DNA from 2 places in the Vreelandella sp. EE27 genome. Region 2 is predicted to be linked to the other one. Evidence: predicted binding sites of a transcription regulator. Region 2 holds the regulator's gene; the other holds the start of a gene.
The links. The regulator FNR, encoded in region 2, switches genes on or off when oxygen is low (the NO sensors DNR and NnrR bind a similar motif). The targets are predictions, from matches to a motif close to TTGATNTANATCAA.

Region 1 (4,210 bases), 200 kb from region 2:
TCCAGGCGAGCTGGACGGCACTTATCAGGGTATCTTGATAACGGCCGGTAGCCCGCCCAAGGTCGTCGAGCGGCTTCAAAAAGAGCTTACCGCGATTCTTGCCACAGAAGAGATCCAGTCTAGAATCGCCGAGCAGGGTGGCCAGGCTCGGCCATCCGACTCACCCGAGCAGCTTCAGGAATGGATGGCTACGCAGAAAAGCGAGCTGGCGCGCTTCATCGAAAGCGCCGGTATCGGTCAGTAATTATCATCAATGTCCATTGTATAAAAAATACATCCTGCTCTTTGGAGCGGGATGTTACGCCCTGATGATAAGAGATAGGCACCATGCGAGTAATAACCAACAGAGATTTTCTTGCAGGATTAATGTGTCTCATCGTATCGGTGCTGGTGCTTTGGCAGGCACAGGACTACAGCATGGGAACACTTCGCAATATGGGGCCGGGGTATTTACCACGCTTTCTGGGTTTTTCGCTCGGCTTTCTTGGCTTGGCGACCATGGGGTTCTCAGCAAGGACTGCCAGCGAGTTTCCCAATATCAACTATAGAGCGTTGGTTTGTATCACGGTCGCTATCCTGGTGTTTGCTCTTTTGATGAGGCCGGCCGGTGTTTTTATCGCCACGATGGCGCTGGTATTGATATGTGGTGTCAGTGAGAAAGCGTTCAGGCCCGTCAGGCTGATTTTAATCGGCATAACGCTTTGTTTGTTGTCGTATGTCGTTTTCATTGTTGGTCTTAATATGCCGATCCGCCTTTTTCCCTGGAGTTTCTAATGGAAATTTTAAATAATTTGGCGCTTGGTATATCCGTTGCTTTTACGCTCGAAAATCTCATGTACTGCGCCCTGGGGGTCACGGTAGGCATGTTCATCGGGGTCATTCCCGGTGTAGGGCACCTGGCGGCGATCTCCATGCTGCTTCCCTTGACCTATTACGTACCGGCCACCACGGCGCTGGTCATGTTGGCGGGTATCTATTATGGCGCCCAATACGGTGGCTCTACGGCGGCCATACTGCTGAACTTGCCCGGCACGCCTTCTTCCTCGGTCGTTTGCCTCGATGGTTACCCCATGGCCAAGCAGGGGCGAGCCGGGGTCGCCTTGTTCATGACCACGATCGCTTCCTTCGTGGGGAGTTTCATTACCGTTATCGTGCTGGCGGCCTTTGCGCCACCGCTTGCGAATTTTGCCGTGGCTTTCAACTCCGCCGACTATTTCGCCATGATGCTTTTGGGGCTCGTAGCCGCCGCTATTCTAGTACAAGGGTCGCCGGCAAAAGGACTCGCCGCCGTCGTGTTCGGGTTGATTCTGGGCGTTGTCGGTACCGATGTGAGTACGGGTATTCAGCGCTATACCTTCGGTTTAACGTTCCTCTATGACGGGCTCAACATCGTCGCGATCGCCATGGGGATTTTCGGGGTGACCGAAGTCATCGCCAACGTAGGTAAAGTCGTTCAAGTCAAAAACGATAAAAAGATTACCTTTCGGTCACTCTTGCCAACCCGGCGCGATATGAAGGAGAGCATTTTCCCCATGTTGCGAGGTACGGGTATCGGAACAGGTATCGGGATACTACCCGGCACGGGTACCTCCATCGGCTCGTTCATTGCCTACGCGTTGGAAAAAAGGATTTCGAAAAATCCGGAAAAGTTTGGCAAGGGTGCAATCGAAGGGATTACTGCCCCTGAAAGTGCCAATAACGCAGCGGCTCAATCGGCGTTTATTCCTACCCTTACGCTGGGGATACCCGGTGACGCTGTGATGGCACTCATGCTGGGTGCTCTTTTGATACACGGTATTACGCCAGGGCCTAACGTGATTTCCGATAGCCCGGATCTTTTCTGGGGGCTGGTCATCAGCTTTTTGATCGGCAACGTACTTCTTTTGATTCTCAATATACCCATGGTAGGGCTATGGGTAAGGCTTTTAAAAATCCCGTATCCCATTTTATATCCTGCCATCATCCTGTTTATCGTCATTGGTGTGTACAGCATCAACTACTCCGACATGGACATCATGCTGGTCGCACTGTTTGGCGTGTTTGGTTGTGTATTCTTGTTACTGGGCTTCGAACCTGCACCATTATTATTAGGCTTCATTCTTGGGCCCATGATGGAGGAGAACTTTCGCCGTGCCATGCTGCTTAGTCGTGGGGATTTGATGGTCTTTTTGGAAAGGCCCGTTAGTGCAACGTTCTTTGCCTTGATAGCCGCCTTTATTTGTTGGTCGATATACTCGGCGGTAAAGAAAAAGAAAATGCCTGTCGAAGAAGATGCTAAATAAATCATTTAAATAGTCGGCCTGCACTGAATGGCGTTTCTTATAGCAAGACGTTAGATGAGAAGGAAGTCGTAAAGCGGTAGAGGGTGACGGTTAATCCTTAGCCTAAAGTCTAGAAGAATGATTGTATGATGTATGACAATATGGCCTCAAGGCTGAACGCAGTTGCCTCAATAGGCGATACACAGGTGATGAGCGTCAATCCTATCACCGCCGGCTATGGTGGCTTACCGCATAAACAAAAAGGGACTCGCAATGAATTTCTCTAAAGAATCGCTCAAGGCTTCTATTACTGATGGTCTACTGTCATTTCCTATTACGGACTTCGACTCCGATGGCGGGTTCGATGTCGAAAGTTACCGTAAGCGGCTGTTATGGTTGAAAGAGTATGAGGTTTCTGCGCTTTTTGTTGCGGGCGGTACCGGTGAGTTTTTCAACTTAACGCTTGAAGAGTACCGTCGAGTCGTCGAAGTAGCGGTGGAAACCATCGGCGGCCATGTTCCCATCATCGCCAGTGCCGGTCAGAGCGCCGAGCTTGCTCGCCAGCATGCGAAGATCGCTCAGGACGCCGGTGCCGACGGCATTCTTTTGATGCCTCCGTACCTGACCGAGTGCTCACAAGAAGGCATCGTCGATTACGCGGCCAGCGTTTGTAATTCGACCGACCTGGGCGTTATTTACTACAACCGCGCCAATGGCTACCTGAACGTCAATGCCGTCAAGTCGTTGGCAGAGCAGTGTGACAACCTGGTGGGTTTGAAAGATGGCAAGGGCGACATGCAATCGCTCAATATCACGATCAAGACGATCGGTGATCGCTTGGCCTATGTCGGGGGCGTCCCTACCGCCGAGATCATCGCGGAGGCTTACCTGGCCATTGGGGTGAGCACTTACTCTTCTGCGGTCTTCAATTTCGTCCCTGACATGGCCGTCAAGTTTTACAAGGCGCTGCGTCAAGGTGATAGCGACTTTATCAGTAAAGCGACGCGTGAGTTTTTCATTCCCTTTGTCACGCTGCGCGATACCACCCCGGGTTACGCCGTTAGTCTGATCAAGGCCGGTGCCGACATCGTAGGCTACCCGGCGGGTAACGTCAGAGTGCCTTTGACCATGCCTAACGATGAACAGGTAAGCCAGCTCAAAAAGCTGGTCGAGAATGCCAAGTCGCTCTAAAAAATGGGCATGCCTTGCAAGAGAGGTGGCTTTATTTGCGGGCTTCTCTTGCGCTATTGAATAAGTAAAGGTCTACGCGACGATAGACTGATGTAGAGGTGTTTATGCCAAGCCAGGGTACTCCCACCATTATCGAAATGCGTGTCATCCCGGTCGCGGGTCGCGACAGCATGTTGCTCAATATCGGTGGGGCGCACTCTCCCTACTTTACTCGCAACCTGATCATCCTTAAGGACAGTGCCGGTAATGTGGGCGTGGGCGAAGCACCGGGGGGAGATACGATCCAGCAGTCGCTCGAGCAGTCCAGAGAGCGTGTGATTGGCCAGTCGATTGGCAAGCTGCGCTCAGTGGTCGCCTCTTTGAACAGTGCCGGTCAGAGCGCGGACTTCGAGGATTTCGGCAAAGGCTCCTGGACGTTCGAGCTGCGCGTCAATGCGGTGGCCGCCCTTGAAGCGGCCTTGCTCGATTTGCTGGGCAAGTTTTTGGACGTACCCGTCGCCGAGCTTTTGGGAAATGGCAAACAGCGCGACAGCGTGGACGTGCTGGGTTATCTCTTCTTTATTGGCGATGGACATGCTACACCGCTGGATTTCAGGCGTGGTACTGAAGGCGTGAGTCACGATTGGTATCGCCAGCGCGACGAAGCGGCAATGACGCCGCAGCGTATCGTCGAACTGGCCGAGGCCGCTCACGACCGCTACGGCTTCAAGGACTTCAAGCTCAAGGGCGGGGCGCTACCTGGCGAGCAGGAGATCGAA
Region 2 (4,210 bases):
TTTACCAGCTATGGGCGCTTTTCCCCCACCCGGGGCACTAAGCGGCGGGCTTTATTGACTCAGCTCAACGTAGGCCCTGGCGGCAGACGGTAACCTGTACGTCGCCACCCACCCGTCCGGCCGCTCATTCACCTACCCGGGAGCTTTTATGTCGACCTGCGCCCACGCTGCCCCCTCGTCACCCGCTCCCGCCTGGGATGAAGCGCTCGTGCGCCGCTACGATAAAAGCGGGCCGCGCTACACCTCCTACCCCACGGCGCTCGCTTTTCACGAAGCGTTCGGCCCGGAGGATCTTACCGACGCTTTAGCGCGAAGCAACGAGAGCCAAAGGGCGCTGTCGCTCTACGTGCATATCCCGTTTTGCGAGAAGATCTGCTTTTACTGCGCCTGCAACAAGATCGCGACCAAGAATCGCCAGCTGGCCGAGCCCTATCTTTCCCGCCTCGACCGGGAAATGGTGCTGGCCGCGCGCCACGTGGATACCGCGCGTCCGGTGCAGCAGCTTCACTGGGGCGGTGGTACACCGACCTTTTTGACGCTCTCGCAGATGGGCGACCTGATCGACCGGATGGATGCCCGCTTCGGGCTCTCGAGTGACCCGGCGCGGGATTACGCCATCGAAATCGACCCGCGCGAGGCGGACGTTCTCACCCTGCGCCATCTTCAGTCGCTGGGGTTCAACCGGCTGAGTCTGGGCGTGCAGGACCTGGACATCGAGGTCCAGAAAGCGATCAACCGCGTCCAGCCCCGCCGGCTCACCGAAACCCTGATGGACGAGGCGCACCGGCTGGGCTTTAGCTCGCTCAACGTGGACCTGATCTATGGGCTGCCGCACCAGACCGAGCAGCGCTTCGCCGATACGCTTGCTCAGATCATCGAGCTCAACCCGGCCAGGTTGTCGCTGTTCAACTACGCCCACCTGCCCACGCGCTTTGCGCCCCAGCGGCGTATTCTCGAAGCTGACCTGCCCGGCGCCGATGAAAAGCTCGCCATTTTGCGCATGAGTATCGAGATGCTGGGCCAGGCAGGCTATGTGCATATCGGCATGGACCACTTCGCCCGCGCCGATGATAGCCTGACGCTCGCCCAGCAAAACGGCACGCTCCAGCGCAACTTCCAGGGGTATTCAAGCCACGCGCAGTGCAATTTGATCGGTTTGGGGGTATCGGCGATTTCCCGGGTCGACGACGTCTACGCGCAGAACCCGGTCACCCTGGATGACTACGCAAAGGCGCTGGATCAGGGTAAACTGGCCACCTGTAAAGGCGTGCGCTTGAACGCCGACGACCTCATTCGCCGCGAGGTGATCGAGCGGCTGATGTGCGATATGCGCCTGGACCTGGCGGCCATTGGCACGCGTTTCGGGATCGATGCCGACACCTACTTCGCCCAGGCGCTGGATAACCTGCGCCAGGCCGAGCGTGACGGACTGATTACGCGCCAGGACCTGGTATTGAACGTTACGCCGATCGGGCGGCTACTGATCCGCCACCTGGCCATGGCCTTCGATACCTACTTGACAGAGCAGTTCGCCGCGCGTTATTCAAGAATATTATAATATATACTTTGTACCCGGCCATACGAGGAGAAGGTGATGTCCATCACTGCCAGCCAACGCCGCTCGATGCTACAGGCGCCGCGCTGCCAAACCTGTAGCCTGAGTTCGCTCTGTTTACCGCTAGCGCTGCAGCTCGAGGACGTAAGCCAGTTCGACGCCATCATCCGCCGCCGCGCGCCGCTCAAAAAGGGCGAGGCGCTGTTTCATCAAGGCGAGAACTTCTCCAGCGTCTACGCGGTCCGTTCGGGAAGCCTCAAGCAGGTGACCAGCGAAGGCAATGGCGACGACCAGCTCACCAACTTCTACCTGCCAAGCGAGCTGGTCGGCCTCGATGGTATCGACGAGGAATTCTACCCGGGCAGCGCCATTGCGCTCGAAACCACCACGGTATGTGAGATCCCGTTCAAGCATTTGGACAAGCTGTCCGAGGAGCTGCCCGAGCTCAGAGGCCAGCTTTACCGCAGCATGAGCAAGGAGCTTCGCGACGACCGGCGGATGATGCGCCTTTTATCGCGCAAGACCGCCGACCAGCGCCTGGCGGCTTTTCTCACCACGCTTTCTGATCGTTTTCGCCGCCGCGGCTACTCGCCCTATAGCTTCCGCCTCTCCATGGCACGGGCGGATATCGGCAACTACCTGGGGTTGGCAGTGGAAACGGTCAGCCGGATTTTAAGCCGGCTCCAGCAGCAGCAGGTGGTCGCTGTTTCCGGGCGCGAGGTGAACATTCTGGATATGGCCCGCTTGACCACCCTGGCCGACGAAGAAGTGTCCGCCTGACCCGCCGTTAGCCTACATTGAGCGCCTGAATACGCCCGGCCTTCATTTCCGCTTGTTTGGCTTCCAGGCCCTGGAAGTCGAACAGCGCCCGGTCGGCCAGCTGCGAAGGGGCAACGTTGGTCACCGCTTTGAACATGCTTTCGAGCCGGCCCGGGTACTTTTTATCCCACTCGGCAAGCATCGCCTTGACGTTCTGACGCTGCATGTTCGGCTGGGAGCCGCACAGATTGCAGGGAATGATCGGAAATTCCATCAGCCGGGAGAACTCGGCGATATCCGCCTCCTTGCAGTAGGCCAGCGGGCGAATCACGATATTTCTGCCATCATCGGACAAAAGCTTGGGCGGCATGGCCTTGAGCGTGCCGCCGAAGAACATGTTCAAGAAAAGGGTTTCGAGAATGTCTTCCCGGTGGTGGCCAAGCGCCACCTTGTTGGCGCCGATCTCTTCGGCAAACCCGTAGAGCGAGCCACGGCGTAGCCGCGAGCAAAGCGCGCAGGTCGTCTTGCCCTCCGGGGTTTTCTCCTTCACCACCGAGTAGGTATTACGCTCGAGAATATGGTACTCGACGTCCAGCTTGTCGAGGTAGCGCGGCAGCACGTGCTCGGGGAAGCCGGGCTGTTTCTGGTCGAGATTCACCGCCACCAGCGAAAAATTGACCGGGGCGTTGCGCTGCAGATTGCGCAGGATCTCGAGCATGGTATAGCTGTCCTTGCCCCCAGAGAGGCACACCATCACCCGGTCGCCCTCTTCGATCATCTGATAATCGAGAATGGCGTTGCCGACCTCGCGGCGAAGTCTTTTCTGCAACTTGTTGAATTCGCGCTTTTGTTTCACATCGCTTGGCTCGATTGAGCTTGCCGGGGCCGGGGCCTCGGCCACGACGGGCTCGAAATGATCGGGTTGTTGCATGGTATAAGCACTGCCGGTGATGGGTGGTGAAGGCGTTATTCTATCAAGACTCCCGCTGCCACCCAACAAAGCCTTCGAGCGCCTTCAAACCTCGAGCGCGGCGTCGCGCTTGAGCCGCATGTACAAAAGCGCACAGGCGCTGGCCTCGCCCAGAAGCGACGGCCAGGGCAGCGCCAGCCGCGAGTGGCTGAGCGCCTGACTAAAGCTTGCCGCCTGGGGCTCTACCGGCGAGCGCCGGGCCTTGCGCTGATAGAGCCTGGCCACATCGACCTGGGCGTTGGGCAACTCGAAGCCGAGCCGCGCGTTGAAAAGCCGGTTGATCGGTACCAGCGCCTTGCCAAGCCCCCACCCCACCACCGGGCGGTTGCCGATAAACTCGGCAAGTGCGGCGATGTTTTCCGCCGTCGGGGGGAGCGGCGCAAAGATTCGGTGCTGGGCGATGCAGTGTCGGGCGATGCAGTGTTGGTCATTGGAAGGACGCTGGCGGCGGCGCTTTATTCGGGCCTCATCCGCCAGGGTAGCGACCCAGGCACTGCGGGTGTACACCTGGCGCTGGTCAAACACCACCGCGGCGATGCTCAAAATCTCGCTATCCTGGGAAAACCTGAACGCCAGCGCCACGAGCTCCTCGCCCAGGTAGGGGTGAAAAAGCCACTCGAAGGCGGAGCCGGAGAAGCGGCGCCGGTCGCTTTCGCGCTTGACGAGCGTGCGCAGCGAGCCGCCCAAAAGCGATGCGTATCGGTCCGTGAAGCGCATACGGCTACGCGTACTCCAGATGATAGCGATGGGTCAGCCGCGACTTGAACTCCTTGACGATATGCAGCGCCTCGCGCAGCAGGTCGCGCTCAAGCGAGGAAAGATGCTGCACCACCACGTGGTTGGTCGAGATGCTCGTCGACGCCTTCGCCTCGGCCAGTTGCTGGCGCAGGCGAAGCTCCGTGAAAAGCGCCAGCGCCTCGCCCAGG

Region 1: kdgD (5-dehydro-4-deoxyglucarate dehydratase) is a predicted target of FNR. The motif match lies at 2,408-2,421, and genes of this name have one in related genera.

The regions. Positions count from the first base shown of each region.
Region 1 covers NZ_OZ309109.1:864,419-868,628, forward strand. Annotated here, with positions in the region: gene ACWHVV_RS04100 (Bug family tripartite tricarboxylate transporter substrate binding protein) at 1-244, shown strand, start outside; gene ACWHVV_RS04105 (tripartite tricarboxylate transporter TctB family protein) at 328-774, shown strand; gene ACWHVV_RS04110 (tripartite tricarboxylate transporter permease) at 834-2,282, shown strand; gene kdgD (5-dehydro-4-deoxyglucarate dehydratase) at 2,535-3,452, shown strand; gene ACWHVV_RS04120 (enolase C-terminal domain-like protein) at 3,557-4,210, shown strand, end outside.
Region 2 covers NZ_OZ309109.1:667,661-671,870, reverse strand. Annotated here, with positions in the region: gene ACWHVV_RS03210 (sulfite exporter TauE/SafE family protein) at 1-41, shown strand, start outside; gene hemN (oxygen-independent coproporphyrinogen III oxidase) at 149-1,558, shown strand; gene fnr (fumarate/nitrate reduction transcriptional regulator Fnr) at 1,595-2,335, shown strand; gene ttcA (tRNA 2-thiocytidine(32) synthetase TtcA) at 2,343-3,245, opposite strand; gene ACWHVV_RS03190 (DNA polymerase III subunit epsilon) at 3,330-4,001, opposite strand; gene ACWHVV_RS03185 (putative nucleotidyltransferase substrate binding domain-containing protein) at 4,006-4,210, opposite strand, start outside.